Regions from separate parts of the Bacillus sp. BACIII genome, predicted to be linked through region 4. Evidence: riboswitches for the same ligand, from Rfam matches in the RefSeq annotation. Region 4 holds a riboswitch; each other region holds the start of a gene.

Region 1 (8,149 bases), 650 kb from region 4:
CCGATAAAATCCCGCCGCAACCCCAAGCAATGAACCAATGACAAGTGACAGCACCATCGAAGCAAGCCCCACGGTCAGAGAAATCTGCCCCGCCAGCATCAGCCTCGTCAGCACATCTCTCCCGTACTGGTCGGTGCCAAGCCAATGATGAACCCCCGGATGCTGATTGGCATTTGAAATATCCGTCCGATCCGTTATGTACGGAGAAAAAGACGGCCCGATAAAACACAATAAAAACATAAAACATAAGAATAGAAGACTGATGACCGTCAGCTTATGATGCAGCAGGCGGCGGTACGTCTGCTTCCAAAGAGAAGGCGGCGCCCCTTTTTGTTGTTTCACCCAAAACACCCCCTATTTCAGCCTGACTCGCGGATCAACCGCGGCATAAGCGATATCCGCCAAAAAATTCCCCACAATCGTTAAACAAGACAAAAACAAAGTAAACGCCATCAAAACCGGGTAGTCCCGATAATGCACAGATTCCAGCTGAATACGGCCGACACCCGGCCATCCGAAAATCTGTTCAATAATAATAGCCCCGGAAAACAGACCCGGCAGTTCAAAAGCAAGCAGGGTGATCGCCGGAAGGAGCGCATTTTTCAGCGCATGTTTCCAAATGACGTTGCGCTCTTTCAACCCCTTCGCTCTCGCTGTTCTGATATAATCCTGCCTGATCACATCAAGCATCCCGGAGCGGAAATATCTTGTCAGTGAGCCGATGCCGAGCATAGATAAAATCACGACCGGAAGAATCATATGTCTGGCAGCTTCAAGCACGTACGAAAAACCAGAACTCGTGCTTCCGGTATCAACCATCCCTCCGACGGGCAATATTTTCAAATCCACTCCAAACCATTTAATAAACAGAAGGCTGATAAAAAAAGACGGGAACGCCATGGAAGCAATCACAAAAAATGTTACGATCCCGTCAAACCATGAGTATTTCCTGACAGCGGATATGACACCCGTTATCATCGCGGCAGACCATGTGACAAGCAAAGCCAAAAACGCGACAAAAAACGAATTCCAGACATATTTCTGAAGCAGTGACAGGACGTTTTCCTGATACTTCAAAGAGAATCCCAAATCTCCGCTGAGCACATTGCCGAGCCACGTCACATAACGCTGCCAAATCGGCTGATCCAGGCCGTAAAGCGCTTTTAGCTCCTTCGCCCTCTCCGGGGTCAGGTTGACATTGGAATCAATGTAATCGCCCGGCAGCATCGCGAATAAGAAAAAAATAATAAAGGACGTACCGAATAAGATCACAAGCATTTGAATGAACCGTTCTGCGGCATACCGTTTCACAAAAAGCCTCTCCCTTCCGCTGAAAGGGCAAAATACCATGGACACCGGGTATTTTGCGCCATTGTTCTACTGAATTGACACGTTTGAGAGACTCGAACTGATTCCCGAATAATTGTCAGGCTCAAGCCCTTTTATTTTTCCGCTGACCGCCCTTGCGCTCTGACGGTAATGAATCAGAATGTAAGGCGGGTTTTCCCCGAGCTCCCGGTACAGCTGGTGATAAATGTCTTTTCTTTTGCTGATATCAAGCGTGCCGGCTCCTTTCTCGATCAGCCGGTCCGCTTTCGGATTGGAATACCCCGTCACATTATTGGGATGGCCGGAAGCCAGCTTTTCCACCGTGTCATTCGGATCAAGAATCTGCGAGGTGGAAACGGCGGCAAGATCGTACTGTTTATCATTTATTTTCGCTACCTCTGTATTAAAATCCATCACTTCCGGTTTTAATGAGATTCCGATGTCCGCGTAATTTTCTTTCGCGATCGGGATGAAATCATCATCCGCTTTAGACGTGTAATAGCTGATTTCAAGCTTTTTGCCGTTTTTTTCACGCACGCCGTCTTTCCCCATTTTCCAGCCTGCTTCATCAAGAAGCTTCTTGGCTTTTTCCGGATTAAACGTATACGGATTGACTCCTTTGTCATCATAAGCCCATGAAACCGGAGACACCGGCACATTAGCGACTTCTCCGTAATGTTTAAAGCGGACATCGACGATTTTTTGACGGTCCAGCCCGTAAATAAGCGCTTGGGACACTTTCTTATCTTGAAAAGGCGGACGCTTATGATTCACGTACACAAGCCCGTAATCATTCACGACCGAGACGCTTATATTCGCAAAACCGAGGCTTTTTAAATGCTCAACCGTATCATCATCAGGAGAAAATGAAGCGTAATCAAGATCACCCGTTTCAAACAGCTGAAGGGAAGTTGACGGATCAATAATTTTATAGATCAGCTTTTCTGTTTTCGGTTTTCCGGAATAATAGTGTTTATTTGCCTGATAGCGTATTTCCTGTCCCGGGAGGTATTCTGTAAATTGATAAGGCCCTGCTCCGAGCGGTTTGGCATAAAGCTCTTTTAAATAGTCCAGTTTGCCGAACCGATAATTCTTTCCGTAGTAAGCTTCCGACAGCACCTGCCCGCCTAAAAGAAGCAGCGACTTCGCACTGACTTTCTCAGTCGTGATTTTAATGGTTCTGTCATCAAGGACGCGAATGCCCTCTATCGTCTTTGCTTTTCCTTCTTTATAAGCCTTGCCGCCTTTAATATAGGCCGTGGTGATATCTTCATAGCCTGCGTAAGCGGGATCATGCAGCAGTGTTAAAGTGAATGCGGCATCCTTTGCGGTGAGCGGCGAACCGTCACTGAAAACGAGATTTTTTCTTAAGCGGAACGTGTAGGTAAGCTGATCTTTGGAAATAGTCCAGCTTTCAGCAAGTGCCGGTGCGGGCTTACCCGTTTTATCCAGCTTGACTAACGGTTCAAAAATAGGATCTGTCGCATTTCCATCCCAGCCGTTTTCATAAAAGTACGGCAGAAACACTCCCCCCGGCGCGGAAATCCCCGCAACAAAAGTGTCCGTTCTGGCTTTCGATTTAACGGGAAGCGCCTCCGGATGAGAAGCTTTAAATTTCTTTGTTTTGACATGGGCGATACGCGTTTCCTGTTTTTTATCCGCCGCAGAAGACGGTTCTTCTCCGGCACTCCCTAACGCGCACCCTGATAACATGAATGATACCGACAGCGCGAGTATGATGCCCGTTGTTTTCATCCTCAAAGTGTTCCCCTTCATTTTGATCGAACCCCCGCATGCTTTTCATCTATCTTTATATAAATCTGCTCCATCTGTTCCTCATTTCTCATAATCTCCCGTTTGTTTTTCTCCACAAGCAGTTCGAAATTCAATGTGTGTTTTCTGTACTTTTTTCGCTTTTTACTTTTTTTGCGCACATGTGATGCCTTTTTTAACGCCACTTTTCATCCCTCCGCTTTTCATCCAATGGCTTTCACGCAAAAAAAGGCCCTTATCTGTTTACAAGATAAGAGCCTTCGGTGATCCGATCAGCCAACGTTTGGAAATATGTACTGACTATGTTAATTCATACAATCCCTACCTGTCAACTATAATTTAAAATATCGTTTCATTCCGGGGGTTTTCCTCATACACTCTCTTATTTTTCCGCATATGTTAGAAGAAATAACAGATCCCGATGAAAGAGAGTGAGAGTGTGGAAAAGACAACATTGACCGGGCGCATCGTCAGAAAAGATGACCCCGACTATAATGAAGCAAGAACCAATATCAATTTAAGCCTGCAAAGATATCCGGACATCATTGTGTTTTGCCAAAACAAACATGATGCCGTCAATGCACTGAGATGGGCGCGTGAGAATAACGTGCCTTTCCGCATCAGAGGCGGAAGACACAGCTACGAGAATTTTTCCCTGTTAAATGACGGGCTTGTCATTGATCTCAGTGAAATGAAGAAAATAAGAGTGAATAAAGATAAACGGCTGGTCTCGATTGAAGCGGGTGCCGATTTGGGAGAAGTGTACCGGACACTCTGGCGGTACGGCTTGACTCTTCCCGCGGGAACCATTGCAAATGTGGGAATCACGGGGCTGGCGCTCGGAGGAGGAATCGGATATTTAACAAGGGCTGCCGGCCTGACTTGCGATCGTCTCCTCCAACTCGAGATGATCACAGCAGACGAAAAAGCGGGTGCTGAATTGATAACAGTCAACCGCTCAAAGCATCCTGATTTATTTTGGGCGTCTCAGGGCGGAGGCGGCGGCAACTTCGGCATTGTCACATCCATGGTGTTTAAAGCCGTGCCGATCTCGTACGTGACTGTTTTTTCTGTCACTTGGGGCTGGGATGATTTCGAAGAGGTATTTAATACGTGGCAGCGCTGGGCTCCATTTACAGATAACCGCCTTACTTCATCCATTCAGTCTTGGCCTAAAGAAGTCAACCGCATAGAAGCGCTCGGCCAATTTATCGGAACAAAAAATGAGCTGAAAGAACTGCTGGCTCCGTTAATGAAAGCGGGAAACCCGACAAGCGGCATGGTCAAGACAGTTCCGTTTATCAGAGCGGCAGCCTTTTTTAACAGCCCGGGAGGCAATGAGCCGCAAAAGATGAAGCGGTCAGGATCCTTTATTGAAAAACCATTGTCAACACGCGCAATTTCTGCTTTAAAATACTACTTGGAGCACGCTCCGAATAAAAACGCCAGTGTCTGGCAGCAATCTCTCGGCGGGGCGGCCGGACGGATCGCTCCGGATCAAACGGCATTCTACTATCGCGATGCAATCATTGCCCAGGAATATATAACAAACTGGACATCTCCTGAAGAGGAAAGACAAAACGTCCGCTGGATCGAAGAGCTGAGAACGTCTCTTTCAAGAGAAACGATGGGGGATTACGTGAATTGGCCTGATATAGACATCAGAAACTGGCTGCGGACATATTACGGAGGAAATGTTGACCGCCTCCGCCAAGTCAAAACGAAGTATGACCCGGAAAACGTATTCCGCTTTGAGCAGAGCATTCCGCCGTTTCGCCGGTCACCGTTTTTCTAAAAAAAGATGAAGATGGACACACTCCATCCTCATCTTTTCTTTTTTATTGATATAAATGGCTTCCCTTCTCGACAAACTCTTTTGCTTTTTCTTTTAATCCTTCATTGAGGGCATCGTCTTCAGTCAGACCGTTTTCTTTCGCATAATCGCGAATATCCTGAGAAATTCTCATGCTGCAGAACTTCGGGCCGCACATCGAACAGAAGTGAGCCGTTTTTGCGCCTTCAGCCGGCAGCGTTTCATCGTGATATTCCATTGCTCTTTCAGGATCAAGCGACAAATGAAATTGATCGCGCCACCGGAATTCAAACCGCGCCTTAGACAGAGCGTCATCCCGGATCTGAGCACCCGGATGCCCTTTGGCAAGGTCTGCCGCATGGGCCGCGATTTTATACGTAATGACTCCCTCTCTTACATCATCACGATTCGGCAGGCCCAAATGCTCCTTCGGCGTGACATAACAAAGCATCGCCGTCCCGTACCAGCCGATCATCGCCGCGCCGATCGCCGAAGTAATATGGTCATAGCCCGGAGCGATATCAGTCGTTAATGGGCCGAGTGTATAAAAAGGCGCCTCTTTACAAATTTCCAGCTGTTTGTCCATGTTCTCTTTAATTTTATGCATCGGCACATGACCCGGTCCTTCGATCATCACTTGCACATCGTGCTTCCACGCGATTTCCGTCAATTCTCCGAGAGTCTCCAATTCCGCAAACTGCGCTTCATCATTAGCATCCGCAATCGAGCCGGGACGCAGCCCATCTCCAAGAGAAAATGCAATATCATACGTCTTCATAATTTCACAGATTTCTTCAAAGTGCGTGTACAGAAAGCTTTCCTGATGGTGAGCCAGGCACCATTGCGCCATAATCGCCCCGCCGCGGGATACGATTCCCGTCGTGCGTTTGGCCGTTAACGGGACGTAACGAAGCAATACGCCGGCATGGATGGTGAAATAATCCACGCCCTGCTCCGCCTGCTCAATCAATGTGTCTCGATAAATGTCCCACGTTAAATCCTCAGCGATGCCGTTTACTTTTTCAAGCGCCTGATAAATCGGCACCGTCCCCACAGGTACGGGGCAATTGCGGATGATCCATTCACGTGTCGTATGAATATCTTTCCCAGTGGATAAGTCCATCATCGTATCGGCGCCCCAGCGAATCGCCCACGTCATTTTTTCAACTTCTTCTTCAATAGAAGATGTAACAGCTGAGTTGCCGATATTTGCATTGATTTTCACATGAAAATTCCTGCCGATAATCATCGGTTCACTTTCAGGATGATTAATATTTGACGGAATGATCGCCCGGCCGCTGGCTACCTCGTCTCTGACAAATTCGGGAGACACATGCTCGCGAATTGCGATAAACTCCATTTCCGGCGTAATGATGCCTTTTCTCGCATAATGCAATTGTGTCACATTTTTCCCTGCCTTGGCCCGCAGCGGTTTCCGCTGTAAACCGGGATATTCGGCGGCACGGCCCTCTTTTTTATAGCCGTTGTCCTCAGGTTTCACGGTCCGTCCGTTATATTCCTCCACATCGCCGCGCTTTGTAATCCACTTTGTGCGGAGCGGCTTCAGACCTTCATGAATTTGAATTTGTACATCCGGGTCTGTATACGGTCCGCTCGTATCATAAACACGGACCGGCGGGTTCTCCTCTTCCCCAAACGCCCCCGTTGTCGGACTAAGGCTGATTTCCCGCATCGGCACTCGTATGTCAGGCGAAGAACCCTTTACATAAACCTTTTTACTGCCTGAAAAACTCGACATAATAGAAATGTTCGCTTGCTGTACTGATTGATTTTGCATACAAATCTCTCCCTTATCCATTTGAATAACAGAACCAAGCTCAGCACCAGCACAAAAAAACCGGATTCATTGGAGAACCCGGTTTTGCAGTCAGAAAGAAACTATTATTGTTTTCCTCAACAATAATAAAACCTTTACTTCCCCACGCTGGTACGAACCAGATCAGGTCCAAAGGGTTAAGAAGCCGCCGCTTCTCTCTCAGCCCGCTCAGACGGGCACCCCCAGTAACTATTGATTTCGGACTCATCTTAACATAAAAACATTCGAAAAAAAAGAGGAATATAGAAAATATTCAGCAAATTCAACCCAAATATTTGACAGGCAATGGAGTTTCAATTATTCCATGTTTCCCCCTCATCACCCGATATGCCCTTGCAACTGGTCTTGAACTCACTGTTTGAAACAGCTGATCATTTATGAAATGAAGAGCCGCTCCATCGTCCGTCGCATAGCCGCCGCACAAGAATTCGTTAGATATCAGCTGGTGATACATCGGTCTCCGGTCCTTTTCGCCGTCATAATGAGGACAAAAGCTCCCTTGCAAAAAACCTAAACTTTTCATACTGGTCAGCGGCCCGGCTGAATCTGTCACTCCTTCTTCAAACCAGCAGATTGCACCCGCGCTTAATCCGGCTAACACCACACCGCTCTTCCATGCTTCTCTCAGAATAAGATCCAATCCCCACTCCTTCCACAACACAAGCATATTCCGCGTATTTCCCCCGCCGACATAAATTACGTCCTTTTCCATAAGAAAAGAAGTTAAATCTGTTGACGGCGGCTTAAACAACGATAAATGAGACGGCACACAATCAAGTGTTTGAAATGCACGATAAAACCGCTGCACATAGTTTTGAGAATCACCGCTCGCCGTCGGCAAAAAACAAATACGAGGCGACTTTCGCTCTGATTGCGTGATGACATATTGATCGAGGGATAAATTTTCCGGCTCCATCGAGAATCCGCCGCCGCCCATCGCAATAATCTGTTTCATCATCCCACTCCCCCCCGAAAAATTTGTTATTCATTATAGCAGTTGTATACACGCAGAGATAAATATTTTCTTAACAGACCAGCATAAAAAAGTATACTGTCGCAATAACAGAAATCGCAAATCTCTGCCTTAGCACAGCGCTGCATGAACAATTAGATGCAGTTGTCCATCTTGATGGTGAACTGTCAGTACTCCTGTCGGAAAAAGGTTGGCTCCTGGATAAACAATTTCAAATTGATTCGCATTTATCTTGCAGAGAACTGAAACAAAGTCATACAAAAAAGACGATGTCTTGAGACACCGTCTCTTTATTTTATTGCTCCACTCTTCTTAAAGCCTCATTTACCGTTTCTTTTATAAACGCGTCTTCACCGCTTAATCGCTCTAAATTGAGATCGCCGTTTCTCAGCCTTTCAGAAATATTGTTTATATCCTCTCTACC
Region 2 (6,330 bases), 250 kb from region 4:
GTCGGGTGCGGTACATACTCAGCCTCGTTGATATACTGCTCTTCCCTTTTCTTCACAGAACAGACCTCCTTTTCAACTTTAGATTGTCCAAAAGAAGATCCGTTATCATAAGAAAGAAAAACTCTCCGAAAAAGCGGGATAATGCGGTTATATTTTTCGGATGGTGAAAAAGTTCCGCAACAGCCACGGACCCGGTTTGAAGCCGAGCGTTAATTGCCACGCGCCGATCGCCTGCAGTCCGAATTCCCGCACGAGAACCATTTTTTCACTCATGCTCCGCACATCCTCGAACCATACTTCATGCGTTCTTCCATTTTCATCCGTATACCGGAAGTAAGGGGAACGATCCCTCTGAGAGTAGCGGATCACTGATTGATATTTCATGGCGGTTTCCATGGCGCGCTGATTGGAGATCGCCGATCCGATCGTCCCGGGGCGGTACGGAATCACCCAATCATATCCGTACAGCGGCACACCGAGAATCACCTTTCTTCTCGGCACTCTGCTGATGGCAAAATTGATGGTTTCTCTGACCTCCGTCAAAGGCGCTACGGGTCCCGGCTCACTGCCGGCGTGGTGCCAGTCGTACGCCATGATGAACATATAATCGACGACGGCTCCGATTCCCCCGTAATCATATCCCCTCAGCCACGGCACCGCTTCATTTGTTTTCGCCGGAACCGATATCGTTAGCGCGAGCTGGTGCTCTGAGAGCCGGGTTTTTAACTGCCGGAGAAATCCTGTAAACAGGTCCCGGTCGGCTTCCCTGATCCGTTCAAAATCAATATTTACACCGCCGTATCCCTTTCTTACGGTCAGGTAGACGATATTATTGACGAGATTCGTTCTCGCCGTCGGGTTCTGCAGGACTTGATGGGCTAATTCCGGGCTGAACCCTCCTTCTGTCAGATTCGTGATGACCGCAAGCGGCCGCACTCTGTTTTGCCATGTGGTTTCTATCGCGGTTCTGTCGTTTAAATCATTCATGATATCTCCGTTTGGGCCAAAATGATATTCAAACAAAGAAATCGCCGATGAATAGGGTGCAAAATCATTAATGAGCTCTCTGTCCGCTTCAGGTGTCCGAATGACGTAAAATTGCAGGGTTCCCGCCAAATAGTTGGAGATATCCGGAATTCTCACTTTTAAACCCGGCCGCAGCCGGTTCGGCGGAATATCCGGGTTTGCCTGCATCAGCTGCATCTGCGGAACATAAGTCTTACTTGCGATAACGGCATACGTATCATTCGGCTGAACCGTATATTCATTAAGAGGGATCAAAAGCGCCTGCCCCGGAACGATATTCGTTTCCTCAAGCCCGTTGACGCTTCTGATGCTGTCAACAGGGTATCCGTACTTTCTGCTGATGGAAAATAACGAGTCACCAGACTGCACTGTATGAACAAACATAGATGTCCTCCGTTTCCTTTTGATCAAAAGGGCTCTTCTTATCTTTATGAATGATCTTCCGGTCCGATTCCAAACTCTGTTTAGAGAAAGGCTGTTTACAAATCAGATATGATCAACTATGATGATGTCATCATAAAAAACTGTATAGGAAACGCACTAGGGGTGCTGTTATCGGCTGAGATAAAACATGCGGCAGGCGTGTTTTGATCCCTTATAACCCGATCTGGATAATACCAGCGTGGGGAAGTGCAGATTGACCGGAGCGCAGGGTTTTTTCCATGCGTTTTCGTTCTGCTGCTGCATATTCCCTCGGATATGCAGTTTTTTATTTTTCATTAAAAAACGGGGGAGGACACCGCAATATGAAACTTACGATCAATCGTCTTTCGTAAAATCAACTCTTTCATACATACGACTATCCGATAAGAAAGCAGGAGATCACAATGAAAAATTGGAAAATGAGAGAAATTGTCGTCATGTCCGTCATCAGTGTTGTATTTGCTGTCGTTTATTTATTATCAACTCATGCAAGCAATATAGCGGCAGGGTTTTTCGGCCGGATGAGCTACGAACCGATTTACGGTATTTGGTTTATCGTCTCGGTGATTGCCGCCTACATTATTCAAAAACCGGGAGCGGCGCTTGTTTCTGAAATCATCGCCGCGTTTGTGGAGTGTTTACTCGGAAATCCGTCAGGGCCGATGGTGATTCTGATCGGCATCGCGCAGGGAATCGGTGCGGAAGCGGTCTTTTTTGCGACACGCTGGCGGGTGTATACCCTGCCCGTGCTCCTTTTATCCGGTATGGGGTCTTCTGTTGCGAGCTTCATTTATGACTTGTTCATTTCCGGATACTCTGTTTTGAATCCGGGTTTATTAGCCGTCATGCTTCTCATCCGCCTGGTCTCAGGTGCGCTTCTTGCCGGCCTTCTCGGCAAAGCAATCAGTGATGCGCTGGCTTACACAGGGGTGCTGAACGGCATGGCGCTCGGAAAAGAATTCAAGAAGAAGAAACAGGTGAACCAAGATGCAGGCATCTGAACCCCTTCTATCGGCCCGCCGTCTTACCTTTTCTTATGAGCAAGATGAGAAGCCGGTTTTTCAAGACGTGTCATTTCAGCTCCGCAAAGGAGAACGGGTTTTATTGCTCGGGCCGAGCGGATGCGGCAAAAGCTCGCTTGCACTTTGTTTGAACGGTCTGTACCCGGAAGCCTGCGATGCGGTTCAAACGGGAACCGTTTCCTTATACGGAACACCTCTTTCGGAGCTGTCAGAACCCGCCGCCCGATCTATCGGCGTCGTGTTTCAAGATCCGGATCAGCAGTTTTGCATGCTGACGGTTGAAGATGAAATAGCCTTCGGTCTGGAAAATTTGCAATATACAAAAGAAGAGATGGACTCAATTATTGAGGATGTTTTGGAAAAATTAGAAATCACTCATCTGAAAACACGGACGATCGCCTCGCTGTCAGGCGGTTCAAAACAAAAGGTCGCGCTCGCCTGTATCATTGCGATGGAGCCGGAACTCATTATTTTAGACGAACCGACGGCACAGCTTGATCCATATTCCGTGCGTGAATTGGTGCGGCTGATCAAAGAACTGCAGGCCGAAAAAGGCTTCGGACTTCTCGTTATCGAGCATCAGCTTGATCATTGGACGCCGTGGATGGACAGGACGATTGTCCTTGACGGAACGGGTCAGAAAGTGATGGACGGAGAGACGGGCGCGATCTTTGAAACAAAACTTGAAGAGCTGACACAGCTCGGCATTCCGATTCCGCAGGTGATCTCATTGCAGAAGCAAGTCAGCATCCCTTTTACATTGTGCAAAGAAAGACTGTTTCAGGAACCTGTACCGCCCTTTCCCGGCCCCTGGCCCGCCGCGCTTTCGACAGAGGACGCGCTGAGTGTTCACGGGCTGTCATTCATAAGAGGAACAGACACCATTTTTCAGGACGTGAGCTTTTCCGTAAAAAAAGGGTCAATCACCGCGATTGCCGGCCCTAACGGAACCGGAAAATCCACGCTCCTGTCCGCCGCGGCCAAACTCATCCGCCCTGTGAGCGGCGACATCAAAATAGACGGCAGACCAGTAGATTCCTATTCGGAAAAAGAGCTTCGGCGGCTGATAGGGTATGTTTTCCAAAATCCTGAACACCAGTTTGTCACAGATTCCGTCATTCAAGAGCTGCTGTTCGGCTTTGAAGACGGTAAAGCCGCAAAGGAGAAAGCTCTTCAGCTCTTAACCCGGTTCGGCCTGAGACGCTATGCCTCACAGCATCCGTTCTCTTTAAGCCAAGGACAAAAACGCAGGCTCAGCGTCGCGACGATGCTTATGCATCAGGTGAAAGTTTTGCTGCTTGATGAACCGACTTTCGGGCAGGACGCAAAAACGGCGCGTGAGTGCATGCTGATGCTTCAGGAGATCCAAAAGGAAGGAACGGCTGTTTTAATGGTGACACATGATATGGAGCTCGTCTCAGATTATGCCGATACGATCCTTGTGCTCTGCGGCACGAAGCTTGTGTACCGCGGAACGCCCGACTCATTGTTTTCTGATCATATCGGAATCGCGGAGCGGGCGCATTTAGCTTTGCCCCTGCGGTATGAATGGATGAAACACGACAGGAGGCGGAGAAATGAACCTGCGGCTGGAGGCTGTTAACCCGTCAATTAAGGCGGCGGCTGTTTTGTTATGCGTTGTTATGCTGTCGTTTATTTATAACCCGTACACGCCTGCTTTGTTTTATATTATCATTGCCGGAGGCGTCCTCTTGGCGGGACATGTGCCGCTGAAAAAATGGCTGCTGTTTACGGTTCCGTTTGTCATTCTTGCCTTCGGATCTTTATGGACAGCCGCCGTATTCGGAAACGTCCCGACAACCGAAAGCAATCTGCTGTTTAAGCTCGGACCGATTGCCGTCAACAGTGATAATGCGGCGCTCGGGATTTCTATCGCGTTTCGTATTTTATGTTTTTCCGCTTTGTCGATGATGTTTCTTTTCACAACCGATCCGATTCTGTTTATGCTCAGTCTGATTCAGCAATGTAAGCTCCCGCCGAAGCTTGCTTACGGCGTGATCGCCGGGTTCCGGTTTCTTCCTCTTCTGAAAGATGAAATCCTGATTATCAGACAGGCGCACAGAATCAGAGGCGCGGCGTCTGATTCCGGGCTGAAAGGAAAGCTCTTTGCCTTCAGGCGCTTTACCATCCCGCTTTTGGCAGGCGCCATCAGAAAGGCGGAACGCACAGCGATCGCAATGGAATCTAAAGGTTTTACAGGGAGCCGAAACCGCACGTTTTACAGAACGGTTACTGTGCGCCGCGCCGACTGGTTCTTTTTCATGCTCGTGCTCCTTTTATTCGGCGCAAGCTGTCTCATTTCACTGTTGTTTTTATAAAAACAGGCCGCCGGAGTGATTCGGCAGCCTGTCTTTATATGTATGTTACTGATGATAATTGAGAGCCTGGGCGAGGTTGGATTTAATCGTAATATCCGAGAAATTAATGCCGAGCTGTACGGCGGTTTGGGCAATTTCCGGCCTGATCCCGGATAAAGTGGACGAAACGCCGATCAGGTTCAGCGCCTCAATTAATTTAAAAATCTGGTGCGCCACCATTGTATCGACAACCACTACGCCCGACAAGTCGATTAACAGATGCTCAATCAGCCGGTTTGCACATGTACTCAGCGTATTTTCAAGAATGTATTTGGCGCGTTCCGTGTCAATATTGCCGACAAGCGGCAGAAGCCCCGTCCGATTGCTCAGCGTAATAACCGGCGAGCTTAATTCTAAAATCATTTCTCTTTGTGCATTCAGCTGCATTTTCGAATTATATTCGGCGTGATCGACAAATGTGTAAATCGTAAAATCAAATACTTGAACGATTAAATTCTCCCATCTCTTCCTTTCTCCCTCGGCAAACGAAGATTCATGTTTATCGGCAAACGCATCATAATAACTGATGTACAATCTCCGGTTTCTCATGAATTCACGGACCACATACTGGACCGGGGTATCCAGATGCTTCTGGTCTTTCGCAAGCTCAATCACCCATCGCTCGAACTCTTCTAAAAATTCTTTTTCCGGCATGATATACATTTTATTAATATGCCGGTAAAATTCTTTATCTTGCTCCATCAGCTCTTCTATGATGACGGGATTTGTCAAAGAGTAAATCGAATTCGGATCCGAATCTTCCATCGTTTCAATCCATTCTTTCGCAATTTGATCCACCCGTTCGGAAAAATAGTCGTACAATGCTTCATTTATCTTCATACCTCTTCTCCTTTCCCATTTCCAATTATAGCGTCAGCTGATGCCGAATCAAAATAAAAGCCGTTGAACCATCCAATTATTTGAAATTATTTAGTGCAATAGATTGCGCCTTTTTTATGAAAATGCTTCAAATGACTCTTTCTGAACGGCATAATCTGCCATAAAATAGTAGCAACACCCTTGAATCCACTCGCAAGCATAAAAAAGGAGGGCTTTTTTATGAATGGTGAAATGCGGTTGATTCCTTATGTCACGGATGAGCAGATCATGGATGTGAACGAGCTTCCTGAGGGTATTAAAGTGATTAAGGCGCCAGAATTGTGGGCAAAAGGGTTTAAAGGAAAGGATATTAAAATCGCGGTGCTTGATACAGGCTGCGACATTAATCATCCTGATTTGAAAGACCGGGTTATCGGCGGAAAAAACTTCACCGATGATGACGAAGGCAAAGAAGACGCGATTTCCGATTACAACGGCCACGGGACACATGTTTCCGGAACGATTGCCGCCAATGATTCAAACGGCGGAATTTCAGGTGTTGCGCCGGAAGCGAGCCTTTTAATCGTTAAAGTTCTCGGCGGTCAAAACGGCAGCGGCAAATACGAATGGATCATTAACGGCATCAACTACGCCGTTGAACA
Region 3 (8,149 bases), 1.4 Mb from region 4:
AGATTTAGAGGTGCCGAGCTTAGAAGAACAAGGTGTGTCTCCGGACATGATTGAGCGCTTATCAAAAGAAGCCATGAAAGATCCGCAAACCTTCGGAAATCCAAGAGACTTGAATGAGAAAGCATACAACTGGATTTACAAACGCTGCTTTGACTTAACGCCGAAAACGGTATAATAATTGAACCCCGCTCCTTTACAGAGCGGGGTTTTTTAAGGATAATGTCAAGAAAAAGGCGGTGACGGGTGATGTGGAAGTGCATAACAGCAAAGGCGGAAGGCGTATATATAGCGGATACGGAACAATTTGTTACCAAAAAGATGGACAAGCTTCGTGCGGAATACGGCGGGTTTCCCGGTGATCTTCATTTCGGACTGACAAAAAAAGCCGGTGCACGGGAGCCAATGTATCAAAGAGGGACGGAAATTTTTAACCGGAGACAAATTTCAATCGTGTCCATGGAGGAATGTGATGAGATTGCGGCGGCGATGGGGGTTTCTCATATCTTTCCAGAATGGCTCGGCGCTAATATCGCAATCAGCGGTTTTTCTGCACTGACGCCGCTTAAAGAAGGAAGCAGAATGATATTTCCAAGCGGTGCGTCTCTGTTGTGCGAGGGAGAAAATGATCCGTGCATTCAGCCGGGAGAAATCATTCAATCCTTTTACCCGGATCAGCCAAAACTCGCTGCGGCATTTGTGAGGCACGCAATGGGCAGAAGAGGAATTGTCTGTATTGTTGAACGGCCGGGAGACATATGCACGGGTGATTCGGTCGCCATCCATTCCTATGAACCGAAACGCGTCAAGAAAAAAATCGAGAAGGTCTGAGTCAGACCTTCTCGATTTTTTGTTTAATTTCTTTTATTTGATTAATGTGGCGCTTTTCATGATGACCGATAAAATCAATCCACTGGCGGATCGTCAGTTCTTGAAAAACGGGATGCAGAAGCACACGTTCAAAGTCTTCCTCGTTTAATGACGAAATAACGGCGGTCAGCTGCTGTCTTGCTGTATCTAATTCTTGTTTCGCTTCGATGACTGATATTCGGTTTTGCTCAGGTTCAAGCTGTGACGGTGCCGGATGTTTAGTTGTTCTGTCCTCTATAAACTCCATCGGTTTTTCTTCTATTTCTTTTAACGGTGCGTCTTTTGCCTGCTTTGATAAAAGGGCCTGCGCTGATTCGTCAATTTTCTTTAAATGGTCAAGGACTTCGCGCACGCTCCACTCATCAGCCGCGGGCTTTTGGTTGAATTCCTCATCAGAGAGTCCTTTCAGTTCTTCCCAAGTCTGCTGTCTGGCTTCATTAAAAATGCTCATCCTATCTCCTCCTTTGGAGTAAACATATCATATCCGGATTGGATAATCATGTAATCAGCCTTTCTTATCAGAAAATTGAAACCATTTTCCTTTGCAACCGTATATAAAGTAACACTCCGACATCCAGGCCGAAAGGAGGAAAGAATGTGGTCGTATTTCATCTGCCGCTTGAAACGATCTATCTTTACACACTGATTATTGCGGGGAGCCTCACGCTTTTGATTCTGTTTTTTCAAGATGTGTTTCACGGCGTCTCGGAAGCCATTCCTGTTTCATTCGTAAATCCAACGTTGATTTTGTCGTTTTTGACCATCTTTTCAGCCTCAGGTTACATCGGCGAAATCGCAACTCCGCTTTCAAATCCTGTCATTGCATTACTTTCATTTGTGCTTTCAGTTTTTTTGGTCAGCCTGCTTCACTTCTTTGTCCTTGTACCGCTTTCATCAGCGGAAGAATCGCTCGTATACCGGGAGTCGGATTTAAAGGGCAGAATCGGCAGGGTTATTACTTCCGTTCCGAAAGACGGCTATGGGGAAGTGATCATAGAGGGAATCGGAGGCGCTATTTCTAAATCTGCGGTCAGCTTTGATCAAGAACAGATTCAGTACGGAACGGCCGTATTAGTGATTGACGTGAAAGACGGAGTGCTTTTTGTGATGCCGCATGAACCAATCTGATATCTAAGGGGGAACTGTTATGACTATGCCGATTATCATCGTTATCGGAATCGTATTCTTTTTACTCATCGCACTTATTGCTGTATTTATTACGAAGTACCGGACGGCGGGGCCTGACGAAGCCCTTATCGTAACCGGAAGCTATTTGGGCAATAAGAACGTCCACATTGATGAAGGCGGAAATCGTCTGAAAATCGTCCGGGGCGGGGGAACGTTCGTGCTTCCGGTGTTCCAGCAGGCGGAACCTCTCAGTTTACTTTCAAGCAAGCTTGATGTCTCTACACCTGAAGTTTATACAGAACAAGGGGTGCCGGTAATGGCCGACGGAACCGCCATTATAAAAATCGGCGGCTCCATCGGGGAAATCGCAACAGCAGCTGAACAATTTTTAGGGAAGTCTAAGGAGGACCGCGAGCAGGAGGCGCGTGAGGTGCTGGAGGGCCATCTGCGTTCCATCCTAGGCTCCATGACCGTTGAAGAAATTTATAAAAACAGGGAAAAGTTTTCTCAGGAAGTCCAGCGGGTTGCGTCTCAGGATCTTGCCAAAATGGGACTGATGATCGTTTCCTTTACGATTAAAGATGTCCGCGATAAAAATGGCTATCTAGAATCATTAGGTAAGCCGCGAATCGCCCAAGTCAAGCGGGATGCGGACATAGCCACGGCAGAAGCGGATAAAGAGACGAGAATTAAACGCGCGGCGGCTGATAAAGACGCAAAAAAATCAGAGCTGGAGCGGGCGACTGAAATAGCTGAAGCGGAAAAAATCAATCAGCTGAAAATGGCGGAATACAGAAGAGAGCAGGACACAGCAAAAGCCAATGCCGACCAGGCATATGACCTCGAAACAGCAAAAGCCCGCCAGCAGGTGACAGAGCAGGAAATGCAGATTAAAATTATTGAGCGGCAAAAGCAGATTGAATTGGAAGAAAAAGAAATTCTCCGCCGTGAGCGCCAGTATGACTCTGAAGTGAAGAAAAAGGCCGATGCCGACCGTTATTCGGTAGAACAAGCGGCCGCAGCTGCAAAGGCGAAGCAGCTCGCAGAAGCAGATGCCGAACAGTATAGTATTGAAGCGATGGCCAAAGCGGAAGCTGAACGCGTGAGAATTGACGGTCTTGCTAAAGCGGAGGCTGAAAAGGCGAGAGGAGAAACCGAAGCGGAAGTCACCCGCCTGAAAGGTCTTGCGGAAGCGGAAGCTAAAGAGAAAATTGCTGAAGCCTTCGAAAAATACGGGCAGGCCGCAATCCTCGATATGATTGTGAAAATGCTGCCTGAGTATGCGAAGCAAGTCTCGGCGCCTCTTTCCAACATTGATAAAATAACTGTCGTTGATACGGGAGGAAGCGGTGAAAACGGCGGAGCCAATAAAGTCACGGGCTATGCAACCAATTTAATGGCCGGTCTTCAGGAAAGTTTAAAAGCATCTTCCGGAATCAATGTAAAAGAGATCATTGAGAATTTTTCAGGCAAAGGAAACATAAAACAAAGCATAAATGAACTTACAAAAGAACTGGGCGATTCGAAAGAAGAACGCAGCTCTGGATAAAAAAACAGCAGGCATAACCCGCCTGCTGTTTCAATTTGCCCGCTTGGTTTCAAGAAGCCGCGGCGCCGTCATGAATAATAAGATAAGGACAATGGCCGAAAGGATAAAAGAAGGAATCATATAGGTCGCGTTGTAGACGAGCGAATAAATCCAGACCGGAGTGCCCTTCGGAGCATAGCTTCCGAAAAAGACCGCTCCGGAGATCACATGTGCCGCATACCGCAGCACACTGCCGATAAAAACGCCGCTTATCACATACACCGTTAATGCGCCTCTTTTTTTAGCCAATGCCGTTTCACGGACACCGGAAGCAAACAAGCCGCTGAAACCGAGAACTGCAAACGCCGCGATATAATCAAGAAATAGCTGCACCGGGTGCTGCAAAAACAAATTGCCGATGGCGATCTGGACAATCCCTGTTAAAAAGCCTGTCGTAAGCCCGGCCTTCACTCCCCAGCGGAATGAAATCAAAAAAATCGGAATCATCATAATAGAGACTGATCCGCCTTGTGGCATCCGGAGAAACATACCTGACACAATGTCCAGAATGACGGCCGCTCCGGTCATAATCGCTATTTCTATTAAGCGCACAAGCTGTGTTGAATGATTCATAGTTTTCCCCCTGGTCAGACAACCGTATCAAGGATAAACAAAAAAGCAGCGCGGGGAAGGATGGGAAAAGGTCCGCGCGCTGCTTACAAAACTGCAATTCATTTGGCTTTGCCACATCCCTACGCCAGCGTTAACTAACAGGTTCAAAGGGTCAGAACAAAACGTTCACTCTCAGCTTTAATGCTCCCCTTGTGGTCATCAAGTATTTAGTTCAATCTTACTATACAAGAAAATATACCAAACCACAAGACAGCATTCTTTCTATAGAAGAGAAACTGAAATAAGTATGAATGAAAATAAACAGGGACTTTTTTTAAAAAAACTATTGTCATACTTTCAAAAGGGTGTTATATTATTAAACGTCGCTGATGAACAGCAGACAAAACAAACAGCTTCGAAAACGATTTAAAAAAGTTGTTGACATAAAAGAAGCTGAGTGGTAAGATAATAAAGCTGCTTCAACGAGCGGTAATGATCTTTGAAAACTAAACAAGACAAAACGTACCTGTTAATTCAAAGTTTTAAATAAATCGCACAGTGATGTGCGTAGTCAGTCAAACTAAGGTCTGCACGATGCAGATCACACAGACGTTACTGCAGGATGCAGTGAACTTAGTCTGTGATCCATTTATCGGAGAGTTTGATCCTGGCTCAGGACGAACGCTGGCGGCGTGCCTAATACATGCAAGTCGAGCGGACAGATGGGAGCTTGCTCCCTGATGTTAGCGGCGGACGGGTGAGTAACACGTGGGTAACCTGCCTGTAAGACTGGGATAACTCCGGGAAACCGGGGCTAATACCGGATGGTTGTTTGAACCGCATGGTTCAGACATAAAAGGTGGCTTCGGCTACCACTTACAGATGGACCCGCGGCGCATTAGCTAGTTGGTGAGGTAACGGCTCACCAAGGCGACGATGCGTAGCCGACCTGAGAGGGTGATCGGCCACACTGGGACTGAGACACGGCCCAGACTCCTACGGGAGGCAGCAGTAGGGAATCTTCCGCAATGGACGAAAGTCTGACGGAGCAACGCCGCGTGAGTGATGAAGGTTTTCGGATCGTAAAGCTCTGTTGTTAGGGAAGAACAAGTGCCGTTCAAATAGGGCGGCACCTTGACGGTACCTAACCAGAAAGCCACGGCTAACTACGTGCCAGCAGCCGCGGTAATACGTAGGTGGCAAGCGTTGTCCGGAATTATTGGGCGTAAAGGGCTCGCAGGCGGTTTCTTAAGTCTGATGTGAAAGCCCCCGGCTCAACCGGGGAGGGTCATTGGAAACTGGGGAACTTGAGTGCAGAAGAGGAGAGTGGAATTCCACGTGTAGCGGTGAAATGCGTAGAGATGTGGAGGAACACCAGTGGCGAAGGCGACTCTCTGGTCTGTAACTGACGCTGAGGAGCGAAAGCGTGGGGAGCGAACAGGATTAGATACCCTGGTAGTCCACGCCGTAAACGATGAGTGCTAAGTGTTAGGGGGTTTCCGCCCCTTAGTGCTGCAGCTAACGCATTAAGCACTCCGCCTGGGGAGTACGGTCGCAAGACTGAAACTCAAAGGAATTGACGGGGGCCCGCACAAGCGGTGGAGCATGTGGTTTAATTCGAAGCAACGCGAAGAACCTTACCAGGTCTTGACATCCTCTGACAATCCTAGAGATAGGACGTCCCCTTCGGGGGCAGAGTGACAGGTGGTGCATGGTTGTCGTCAGCTCGTGTCGTGAGATGTTGGGTTAAGTCCCGCAACGAGCGCAACCCTTGATCTTAGTTGCCAGCATTCAGTTGGGCACTCTAAGGTGACTGCCGGTGACAAACCGGAGGAAGGTGGGGATGACGTCAAATCATCATGCCCCTTATGACCTGGGCTACACACGTGCTACAATGGACAGAACAAAGGGCAGCGAAACCGCGAGGTTAAGCCAATCCCACAAATCTGTTCTCAGTTCGGATCGCAGTCTGCAACTCGACTGCGTGAAGCTGGAATCGCTAGTAATCGCGGATCAGCATGCCGCGGTGAATACGTTCCCGGGCCTTGTACACACCGCCCGTCACACCACGAGAGTTTGTAACACCCGAAGTCGGTGAGGTAACCTTTATGGAGCCAGCCGCCGAAGGTGGGACAGATGATTGGGGTGAAGTCGTAACAAGGTAGCCGTATCGGAAGGTGCGGCTGGATCACCTCCTTTCTAAGGATTTTAACGGAATATAAGACCTTGGGTCTTATAAACAGAACGTTCCCTGTCTTGTTTAGTTTTGAAGGATCATTCGATTCTTCGAGATAATGTTCTTTGAAAACTAGATAACAGAAGTAATTCACATTCAATTGTAATGCAAGATATCACGTAGTGATTCTTTTTAACGGTTAAGTTAGAAAGGGCGCACGGTGGATGCCTTGGCACTAGGAGCCGATGAAGGACGGGACGAACACCGATATGCTTCGGGGAGCTGTAAGCAAGCTTTGATCCGGAGATTTCCGAATGGGGAAACCCACCACTCGTAATGGAGTGGTATCCATATCTGAATACATAGGATATGAGAAGGCAGACCCGGGGAACTGAAACATCTAAGTACCCGGAGGAAGAGAAAGCAAATGCGATTCCCTGAGTAGCGGCGAGCGAAACGGGATCAGCCCAAACCAAGAGGCTTGCCTCTTGGGGTTGTAGGACACTCTGTACGGAGTTACAAAGGAACGAGGTAGATGAAGAGGTCTGGAAAGGCCCGCCATAGGAGGTAACAGCCCTGTAGTCAAAACTTCGTTCTCTCCAGAGTGGATCCTGAGTACGGCGGAACACGTGAAATTCCGTCGGAATCCGGGAGGACCATCTCCCAAGGCTAAATACTCCCTAGTGACCGATAGTGAACCAGTACCGTGAGGGAAAGGTGAAAAGCACCCCGGAAGGGGAGTGAAATAGATCCTGAAACCGTGTGCCTACAAGTAGTCAGAGCCCGTTAACGGGTGATGGCGTGCCTTTTGTAGAATGAACCGGCGAGTTACGATTCCGTGCAAGGTTAAGCAGAAGATGCGGAGCCGCAGCGAAAGCGAGTCTGAATAGGGCGCATGAGTACGTGGTCGTAGACCCGAAACCAGGTGATCTACCCATGTCCAGGGTGAAGTTCAGGTAACACTGAATGGAGGCCCGAACCCACGCACGTTGAAAAGTGCGGGGATGAGGTGTGGGTAGGGGTGAAATGCCAATCGAACCTGGAGATAGCTGGTTCTCTCCGAAATAGCTTTAGGGCTAGCCTCAAGGTAAGAGTCTCGGAGGTAGAGCACTGATTGGACTAGGGGCCCCTACCGGGTTACCGAATTCAGTCAAACTCCGAATGCCGATGACTTATCCTTGGGAGTCAGACTGCGAGTGATAAGATCCGTAGTCGAAAGGGAAACAGCCCAGACCGCCAGCTAAGGTCCCAAAGTATACGTTAAGTGGAAAAGGATGTGGAGTTGCTTAGACAACCAGGATGTTGGCTTAGAAGCAGCCACCATTTAAAGAGTGCGTAATAGCTCACTGGTCGAGTGACTCTGCGCCGAAAATGTACCGGGGCTAAACGTATCACCGAAGCTGCGGACTGTTCTTCGAACAGTGGTAGGAGAGCGTTCTAAGGGCTGTGAAGCAAGACCGGAAGGACTTGTGGAGCGCTTAGAAGTGAGAATGCCGGTATGAGTAGCGAAAGACGGGTGAGAATCCCGTCCACCGAATGCCTAAGGTTTCCTGAGGAAGGCTCGTCCGCTCAGGGTTAGTCGGGACCTAAGCCGAGGCCGAAAGGCGTAGGCGATGGATAACAGGTTGATATTCCTGTACCACCTCCTCACCATTTGAGCAATGGGGGGACGCAGGAGGATAGGGTAAGCGCGGTATTGGATATCCGCGTCCAAGCAGTTAGGCTGGGAAATAGGCAAATCCGTTTCCCGTGAAGGCTGAGCTGTGATGGCGAGCGAATTATAGTAGCGAAGTTCCTGATTCCACACTGCCAAGAAAAGCCTCTAGCGAGGTGAGAGG
Region 4 (8,149 bases):
ATACACGGTCAACGACGGCCTTCACCTTTCTGGACTGAAGACTGCCGATAAAGTGCCACACGGGGCTGCCTTTGATGACATCCTGCTTACGGATAAGCTCGGCATCCCGGTTTTCTCCCAGACTTGTAATACCGGCATCCACGGCCTCTTGAGCCCTTTCGGCTGATACGTATTTTGTAACCGCGATGACGGTTACATCTTCGGGGCTTCGGCCCGATCTTTTACATGCTTCGTTTATTCTTTCGTTTATATGTCGTAATTGATCAGCAACACGCAAGATAACTTATGCCTCCTTCATTCCGATAAAGGACATCATGCGTCCCGTTTTTCCTTTGTCGCGGCGATGTGAAAAGAATAGTTCACGCTCTTGTTCGGTGCATAAACCGCTGACTGAAATGTTTTCTTCCGGAATGCCGCAATGTATCAGAAGAAGGCGGTTGACCTCTTTTAAATCAAGCTGATACCGGCCTTTTTCCGTTTCGCGTATGGCGGATTCTGCGGAAAACGGCAGCGCCCGGACTTCATTGATGACGCGGTCGTCGACGGTATAGCTGTCCGCGCTGATGGACGGACCGATGACGGCCTGAATATCTGTTAAGCGGGAGCCTTCTTCGTTTACCCAGCGTTCCGTCATGATGCACCCGATTTGTCTGACCGTCCCCTTCCATCCGGCATGGGCAGCGCCGATCATGGATTTCACCGGGTCATAAAAATACAAAGGCACACAGTCTGCAAAACACAGGCCCAAAAAAAGATCCGTATCTTTCGTATAGAGCCCGTCAGTCCCGCGGAATGCGGAGGAATAGTCTCTCGCCCCTTTACCTTTATCTCCCGCTGTCACGCATCGGACGCGGTTTTCATGTGTCTGATCGGCGAATACCCAGGAATCCAGATCAGTACCGCATAAGGACGCTATGATTTCACGGTTTTTCACAACATCATGAGCTTCGTCCCGGACGTGCAATCCGGTATTTAATGACTCATACGGAGGATTGCTGACACCGCCGTTTTTCGTTGTGAATCCGGCGATGACCTTTGTGTTATGCTGATTCACACGGTTCCAGTCTTCTATCATGAGTGCCGAGGGGGTGGTAAAACTAAACGGGTGATATGTATTCATGAAGATCCAACCTTTCGACAAACATTAAAAAGCGAATTTCCCACTCATTTTAACACAATTTTAAGCATACGTTTAGCGGCTGATTGAAAAATGAGATAAATAAATGTGCCGGAAACATTGAGATTTCCGGCTTTTTACAAGTAAAGGGAGGATTATGCTCCCCCCTTTGGTTCGTTTACACGCACTAAGATGACATCTTCCCCAATTTTAACTATATTTCGCCAAGGAATGATCATTTCCTCTTCTTTTCCGAAAAAACCGAGAACTTTTCCGCTGCCGCCTAAAATAATCGCCTGAATTTTTCCCGTTGTCACATTAATATCAATATCACCGATGCTTCCGAGTTTTTTTCCGTTCGACACGTTTACTACATCTTTTATTTGAAATTCAGATATGCTGATCATTTGTATCACGCCCTTTGCCCGTTCTTTTTCCTATTATATGAGCGGCCGGGCTGAACCTTGTCACATCGGGCAATCTTTTTTGCGGCTGCACCAGGTGTGGATAAATCTCAGCATGATTTTCGTATAGTCCATCAGCTCATCGACGGACACTTCTTCGTTTACGGAATGGGCGTTTTTTAAATCGCCGGGTCCGTATATGACGCTCGGAATCCCGGCATGATAAAGCCATCCTCCGTCTGTTACGGTTTGGGAAACATCAATGACGGGCTCCTGTTGTTTGACGGCTGAGTGCGATTCCGCCAGAACAGAAACGGCCGGATGGTCCGGGTCGATTTCCAGCGCCGGGAAGACCTCTCCTCTGTCTTCAATCATGGAAGATCCGCCCCATTTGAACACCGGCCTGTTTTCCCTGAGCCACAGATCACCGTCAGAGACACGATTGATATAGTCTTCGATTTCTGCCGCAGCTTGTTCGTGCGTTTCGTTCGGGTAAAAGTGGACGGTAATCCATAATCGGCATTCATCGGCGACAAACGCTGCGTGCCTTCCCCCTTCAATAACGGCGGGGTTGATCGTATTGGTGCCTGGTGAAAAGCCGGGATAGCTTTTCGTTACCGCCCAGTGGCGTTCCAGCTCTCCCAAGGCAGTGATGATTTTCGCCATTTTTTCGATTGCGCTCGCTCCGAATATGCCTCCGCCCGCATGAATCATATTGCGCCTCATGCCGTCATGAAATGTTTGTTTGCTTTTCAATTCTATCCAGCCGGTGATGACTCCGCCCTGCCCTTGAATATGCAGGCTGCTCGTATCCGCGACAACCGCAAAATCCGCGTGATAGCCGCGTTTGCAGCATTCCAGCGTCCCCGCCTCGCCGACTTCTTCTCCGATCACAGACTGTACAATGAGGTCGCCCGCAAGCTCAATGCCGGCATCATGGATCAGCTTCAGAGAAAAAAGAACACACGCCAATCCGCCTTTCATATCAGCGGCGCCTCTTCCGATCAGCATGCCGGCTTTAACGAGCGGCTGAAACGGGTCAGAGTCCCAGTCTTCATCCCTGACTTCGGCTACGTCAATGTGTCCGTTTAAAATCAGGCTTTGATGCCCGCTTGAATCTGTCCCTTTTAAAACACCGACTACGTTCGGGTCTTCCGGGTACACATCCCACATATCGACCGAGCAGCCCATTTCTTTTAAAAATCCGGCCACCCACTTCTGAGCTTCTGCTGTATTTCTTGCAGGCGGAGCCGGTGTCGGAAAGGCGATCAACCTTTCAGCAATATGTATTAAATCGCCCCGCCGTTTATCCGCCTGCTGCAGCAGCATGTCAAGCTGATTCATTGAACATCTCTCCTTTTGCTGTATTAAAAAAACCCGTTTCATCAAATGAAACGGGTAAAAACGGATTTCCCTCCGCTTTTTTTCACCGCTTCCCTCCGCCGGCATGATCCGGATCAGGTCCGTTAAGGGTTGAGACCAATGTCTCTCTCAGCTGCACGTCAGCAGCACCCCCAGGGTGAATTGATTTTAGTTGACGGATGATGCCGCTTTTGCACGCGTTAAAAATGGACGGCCGTTGTTCCATAAGACGTTGACAGGCATATCGAAAAACGCTGTAAGCCGCTCGTCAGAAAGCATGTCCTTGATTTTCCCGGCAGCGAACACCTCGCCTTGTTTTAAAAGCAGCGCCTGATCAAATACCGGCAGAATTTCTTCAGCATGATGAGTGACATAAAGGATGGACGGCGCATTTTCTTTTTCAGCGATCGACGTTATCGTGTCCAGCAGCTGCTCTCTTGCCATAAAATCGAGACCCGTCACGGGCTCATCCAAAATCAGCAGTTCCGGATCAGCCATAAGCGCCCGCGCAATCAGCGCTCTTTGCCTTTCCCCCTGAGATAACGTTTCATACCGTCTGTCCGCGAAACTAATGGCGCCTAAATCCTTCAGAAGACCGATCGCTTTTTCCCTCACTTGTTCACTCGGCGTTTCGTAAAGCCCGATTGAAGCGTACGCGCCGCTGAGGGCGATTTCAAAAGCGGAATCCGCGGCATATAATTTGTGCTGCAGACCCGCCGAAACAAGACCGATTTTTTTTCTGAGCCTGTCACCGAGCTCTGTTTTGCCGAATTGATGGCCGAGCACCTGCATCTCTCCTGAAGTGGGAAAGTAATAAGAACATAACATATTCAGCAAGGCTGTTTTTCCGGCTCCGTTCAGTCCGAACAGCACCCAATTTTCGTTTTTCTCAACGCGCCAGTTGATATTTTTCAAAATCCATTGGCCGTTTCTTTTTAATGACACATTGTCCAGCTGTAAAATCATTGCAGTTCCCCCGTTTATTTGTTTCAATTTTCTTAAAACTTTTACACATTAGAATACATCACTTTTTCGCAAACGTAAACCGGCGCACGAAAAAAGCCTTTAAAACAATGTTTAAAGGCTTTCTCCGTTATTGATGGATATTCTTATTCATTTGTTTAATGGCTGCCTTTTCAAGCCTTGAGACCTGAGCTTGGGATATGCCGATTTCTTCTGCGACTTCCATTTGGGTTTTCCCCTGGAAAAAGCGTTTTCGCAAAATCATTTTTTCCCGTTCGTTCAGTCTTCTCATGCCTTCTTTCAGAGCGAGCTCCTCAATCCATTGTGTATCCTTATTGCGCTCATCGCTGATCTGGTCCATCACGTAAATCGGATCGCCGCCGTCATTATAAATCGGCTCAAACAGTGATACCGGATCTTGGATGGCGTCAAGGGCAAACACAATTTCTTCATGGGGCACTTCAAGAACTTTGGCGATTTCCTCTGCTGTCGGCTCCCTGCTTGTCTCACTGATTAACCGCTCCCTTACTTGAAGCGCTTTATATGCGATATCGCGAAGCGACCTCGAGACGCGGATCGGATTGTTATCCCGCAAATATCTGCGGATTTCTCCGATAATCATCGGTACAGCGTATGTTGAAAACTTAACATTATGGCTTAGGTCAAAATTATCAATGGATTTCATTAGTCCGATGCAGCCGACCTGAAATAAGTCATCAACATACTCTCCTCTGTTGTTAAACCTCTGAATGACGCTTAAGACAAGGCGCAGATTGCCGTTTACAAGCTTTTCCCTCGCTGAATCATCGCCCTCATCCTGCAATTGCTTAAACAGCTTTCTCATCTCTTCATTCTTGAGTACCGGTAATTTGGAGGTATCCACCCCGCAAATTTCGACTTTATTTCTTGACACGTTTTTCCCTCCCACTAGGAGCTGCTGTACAACGTTAAGTATCTCCTCGGGTGGGAAAAATATGCACCGTCATTTTACAGAAATAAACATCCGGCACCGGCAATCCTTGCAGCAGTAAGGACTGTCAGATGGAAAAAATTTTACACCATTTTGTTAAACTCTTTTCTCAGTCTTTTAATAATCCGCTTTTCGAGCCGGGAGATATAAGATTGTGAAATCCCCATCATGTCGGCTACATCTTTTTGTGTTTTTTCTTCTTCACCGACAAGCCCGAATCGCAGTTCCATGATCTGCTTTTCTCTATCATTTAATTGCTCAAGCGCTTTTTTCAAAAGTTTTTTATCCACATTGGCTTCAATGTCTTTTGTAATAATATCATCATCTGTGCCGAGCACATCCGAAAGCAGCAGTTCGTTTCCGTCCCAATCAATGTTCAGCGGTTCATCAAAGGACACCTCTGAACGGATTTTATTGTTTCGGCGCAAGTACATTAAAATTTCGTTTTCAATACATCGTGACGCGTAGGTTGCGAGTTTGATTTTCTTTTCCGGATTAAACGTGTTTACCGCTTTGATTAAACCGATTGTGCCGATGCTGATTAAGTCCTCGATATTGATGCCGGTGTTTTCGAATTTGCGGGCAATGTAAACGACAAGGCGTAAGTTTCTCTCAATCAGGATGGCCCGCGCCGCCTGATCCCCGCTCGGCAGCTTTAATAAGAGCACCTGCTCCTCTTCTTTAGACAAAGGCGGCGGCAGCGCTTCGCTCCCTCCTATGTAATATACTTCATCACTTTTCAGTCCGAGTTTCATCAGCCATTTATACCATAAATATGTCAGACGCAACTTAAGTTTTTTCATCTTCCTCCCCCTTCTAAATACAATGCGTTTTGAGTATGATGAATAACAGACTTTTCGTCAGGATACATGCTTCACAGCCTTCCCGGTCAGCATCTTCGGGTGAACGATTCCGTCAAATTCACCATCCGCTGATAATGGTTTCGCGCTGATGCCGATCAGGCATTTTTCACATGCGATCATCTCGTCTTTCGTTATAATCGTGACGTAATCCGGCTTTAAACAGAGTAAAAATTGATTGTCCTGACCGACGCCCCTGTATGGAATCAGCCTCAGCTTATCCGCATGACGGAACGAATCATCAAGCTGCTCTATCACTTCAAGCGGACTGGCAGATTTGATGATGTCCGTTTCCTTTTCACTGAGAATCGGAGCGAATTTGTCAATGTGAAGGATCATGACCGGCGTTTTTGTCAGCGGATCATAAAGCTGATTCCCGGAATCCACCAGGCCTTTTGCGCGGATTGTCTGCCCGCTGAATTCTGCCTGAACCATGACAAGTTCATCGTACTGAATGGACTTCGTCTCGATGTCTTCGATTCTCTTTTTCGAAAAAAACCATACGGCCGGAAATCCGATGACAACAAATATCCAGCTGATCGGGTCACCGAAGCCGGTCTGGCTCGTAACCATGGCGCCGTGTTCTACAATTGATTCTGTCTGCAGCAGGGAATGTACGCCGATCATTCCCCCGCCGACGAGAAAGGTCGCGAAATAAAAGGCGAACAAATTTTGAAAAAAGTACCGAAATCGTTTAAAGCCAAAAGCCGTAAGCACGATGACAACTGAAAATGCCATTTTTCCCGCCGGATGCTCCACAAAGGGAGAAACAGGCGTAAACATCAGAAGCACAATGGCTGATCCGATGAAACCGCCGGCGGCCACTCTTCTTTTTTTCACCTGGCGTTTTAAAATAAAGGCGGTTAATAAAAGCAAAAGAGAATCAAAACAAAAGTTCAACAGCCAAATGACATCCAGATAGATTTTCACATCTGACCCCTTTCCTCTTTTGTCTTACATATCTGTTTCTCTCTCTTGTTTCATAAGTATAAAGCAAGCTCTGTGGGAAAGTCTGTCAATTAATGTTGAGGGGAAAGTACAATTTTTAAGGGATAACCGTTTTATTTGTCGAGGGTCGAAGAGATTGATTTCCTATTGACCGTCTCAGCAAAAAAAGCGCTGCCGTGTCCCGGCAGCGCTCTGTTTTACTCATTGATATAAAGTTTTCCTTTTGCTGTCTGTCTCGTTTCATTTCCATAGTCATCTCTTGCAATAACGTCAATTTTTGCTCCGCTTGCCTTGATGGAAGAAGTCGCCGTCCAGTAACCCTCATATCGTCCCGGAGAAATTTCTCTCAGCGGAAGCTCCGTCGCGTTTTGGGTCCCTGTCCGGGCGTTTGCCAGAGGCATACGGATCACGAAAGAGGCGTCTAATTTCTTCCCGCTTGAAAAAGCGATTTTCACTGATTCTCCGGCTTTTAATTCTTTATCCGCTCCGGGAACCAATCCGGAGATGACGGGAGCGTGATAATTGACATCAATCACCGTCTTTTTTGTTGTTTTGTTACCCGCTTCGTCTGAGGCCGTGACTTTGATTTCGTTGCTGCCGTTTTCCAAAAGGATTCTTGCTTGATAAGAGCCGTCACTCACCTCGGCCTTTTTGCCGTTCACCTTCACCCATTTTAGATGGTTATCGTAAGCTTTTCCTTTTACAGTCACCGCTTCTTTATTTGTTTTATCTCCGTTTGCCGGACTGTCAATCGTCACATCCGGCTTATCCTGATCGAGTATGACCGTGACAGGGCGTGACTCATCGGTTGATCCCTTGTCCGTCACAGATGCCGCCGTCAGCCGATTGGCATCTTTACGCAGTGTGACATCAGCCTGGAAATGGCCGTCTGCATCCGCTTTCGTTTCAGCGGCGGTTTTACCGTTATTGGTCAGGCGGACTGCGGTTCTTGGTGAAGCCGTTCCTTTCACCGTGATGGACTTCTTGTTTGTAAATGACCGGTCATCAGGCGACGTGATGTCAGGCACGGAAGCTTCGTAGTCGACTAAAGCCCTGATCATAAAGTTTCCGTCTGATTTATCGGCTTTTGACCAGCTGCCGTCGAGGTATTGCCAGTTTCTGTTCGAATATGGACTGCCGTCGTCAGATGACAGGGCAGGTGAATAAGGATCGGGTTTCGTCTGGCGGAGCACAAGATAAAAATCCTTTCCGACCTCGATTCCTTTTGAGCTGAGATCCACTTTGGTCCATTCTCCGTTTCGAAGCGCTTCAGCTTGGAACGGGCCGGCAATTTTGCTGCCCGGGCCCCCGTCAGGGCCGGATGCATCATATACTTCTGCTTGAAATTCTGTACCGCCCGGATCAGGCCAGTCCGCGCCCCAAAATTTAAAGAGGCCTCCTGTCAGCATACCGTGTTCTTTTCCATCTTTAAGCGTCATCTTAACGGCAGATTTGCTGCCTGCCTTAAAATAGGACAGTCCGGCTTCTTCAGTTCCGTTATCATAGGCAATTTCCCCTTCATAGC

The links. A riboswitch is a leader RNA that binds a small molecule or an ion and turns the genes downstream of it on or off. The one in region 4 is predicted to bind thiamine pyrophosphate.
Region 1: linked by a shared signal. The riboswitch ahead of thiC (phosphomethylpyrimidine synthase ThiC) and the one ahead of ACXN9U_RS06910 (acetylornithine deacetylase) in region 4 are both predicted to bind thiamine pyrophosphate.
Region 2: linked by a shared signal. The riboswitch ahead of ACXN9U_RS07970 (ECF transporter S component) and the one ahead of ACXN9U_RS06910 (acetylornithine deacetylase) in region 4 are both predicted to bind thiamine pyrophosphate.
Region 3: linked by a shared signal. The riboswitch ahead of thiT (energy-coupled thiamine transporter ThiT) and the one ahead of ACXN9U_RS06910 (acetylornithine deacetylase) in region 4 are both predicted to bind thiamine pyrophosphate.

The regions. Positions count from the first base shown of each region.
Region 1 is NZ_CM174437.1:2,102,267-2,110,415, forward strand. Features, by position in the region: gene opp4C (oligopeptide ABC transporter permease) at 1-342, opposite strand, end outside; gene ACXN9U_RS10105 (ABC transporter permease) at 355-1,311, opposite strand; gene ACXN9U_RS10110 (ABC transporter substrate-binding protein) at 1,378-3,105, opposite strand; gene ACXN9U_RS10115 (FbpB family small basic protein) at 3,102-3,287, opposite strand; gene ACXN9U_RS10120 (FAD-binding oxidoreductase) at 3,542-4,897, shown strand; gene thiC (phosphomethylpyrimidine synthase ThiC) at 4,941-6,713, opposite strand; TPP riboswitch at 6,836-6,946, opposite strand; gene ACXN9U_RS10130 (Type 1 glutamine amidotransferase-like domain-containing protein) at 7,015-7,707, opposite strand; partial or broken gene ACXN9U_RS10135 (hypothetical protein) at 8,021-8,149, opposite strand, start outside.
Region 2 is NZ_CM174437.1:1,706,071-1,712,400, forward strand. Features, by position in the region: gene ACXN9U_RS07960 (transcriptional regulator SplA domain-containing protein) at 1-56, opposite strand, end outside; gene ACXN9U_RS07965 (glycosyl hydrolase family 18 protein) at 148-1,410, opposite strand; TPP riboswitch at 1,559-1,672, shown strand; gene ACXN9U_RS07970 (ECF transporter S component) at 1,854-2,450, shown strand; gene ACXN9U_RS07975 (ABC transporter ATP-binding protein) at 2,437-4,074, shown strand; gene thiX (HMP/thiamine ABC transporter permease ThiX) at 4,049-4,810, shown strand; gene ACXN9U_RS07985 (STAS domain-containing protein) at 4,856-5,689, opposite strand; gene ACXN9U_RS07990 (S8 family peptidase) at 5,909-6,330, shown strand, end outside.
Region 3 is NZ_CM174437.1:2,877,241-2,885,389, reverse strand. Features, by position in the region: gene gbsB (choline dehydrogenase) at 1-175, shown strand, start outside; gene ACXN9U_RS14060 (MOSC domain-containing protein) at 247-828, shown strand; gene ACXN9U_RS14055 (DinB family protein) at 830-1,318, opposite strand; gene ACXN9U_RS14050 (NfeD family protein) at 1,465-1,995, shown strand; gene floT (flotillin lipid rafts scaffold protein FloT) at 2,015-3,544, shown strand; gene thiT (energy-coupled thiamine transporter ThiT) at 3,575-4,156, opposite strand; TPP riboswitch at 4,256-4,356, opposite strand; rRNA gene ACXN9U_RS14035 (16S ribosomal RNA) at 4,785-6,334, shown strand; rRNA gene ACXN9U_RS14030 (23S ribosomal RNA) at 6,509-8,149, shown strand, end outside.
Region 4 is NZ_CM174437.1:1,451,904-1,460,052, forward strand. Features, by position in the region: gene ACXN9U_RS06895 (YggS family pyridoxal phosphate-dependent enzyme) at 1-277, opposite strand, end outside; gene pgeF (peptidoglycan editing factor PgeF) at 284-1,120, opposite strand; gene ACXN9U_RS06905 (YlmC/YmxH family sporulation protein) at 1,273-1,524, opposite strand; gene ACXN9U_RS06910 (acetylornithine deacetylase) at 1,585-2,865, opposite strand; TPP riboswitch at 2,939-3,047, opposite strand; gene ACXN9U_RS06915 (ABC transporter ATP-binding protein) at 3,052-3,849, opposite strand; gene sigG (RNA polymerase sporulation sigma factor SigG) at 3,977-4,759, opposite strand; gene sigE (RNA polymerase sporulation sigma factor SigE) at 4,900-5,619, opposite strand; gene spoIIGA (sigma-E processing peptidase SpoIIGA) at 5,677-6,606, opposite strand; gene ACXN9U_RS06935 (S8 family peptidase) at 6,822-8,149, opposite strand, start outside.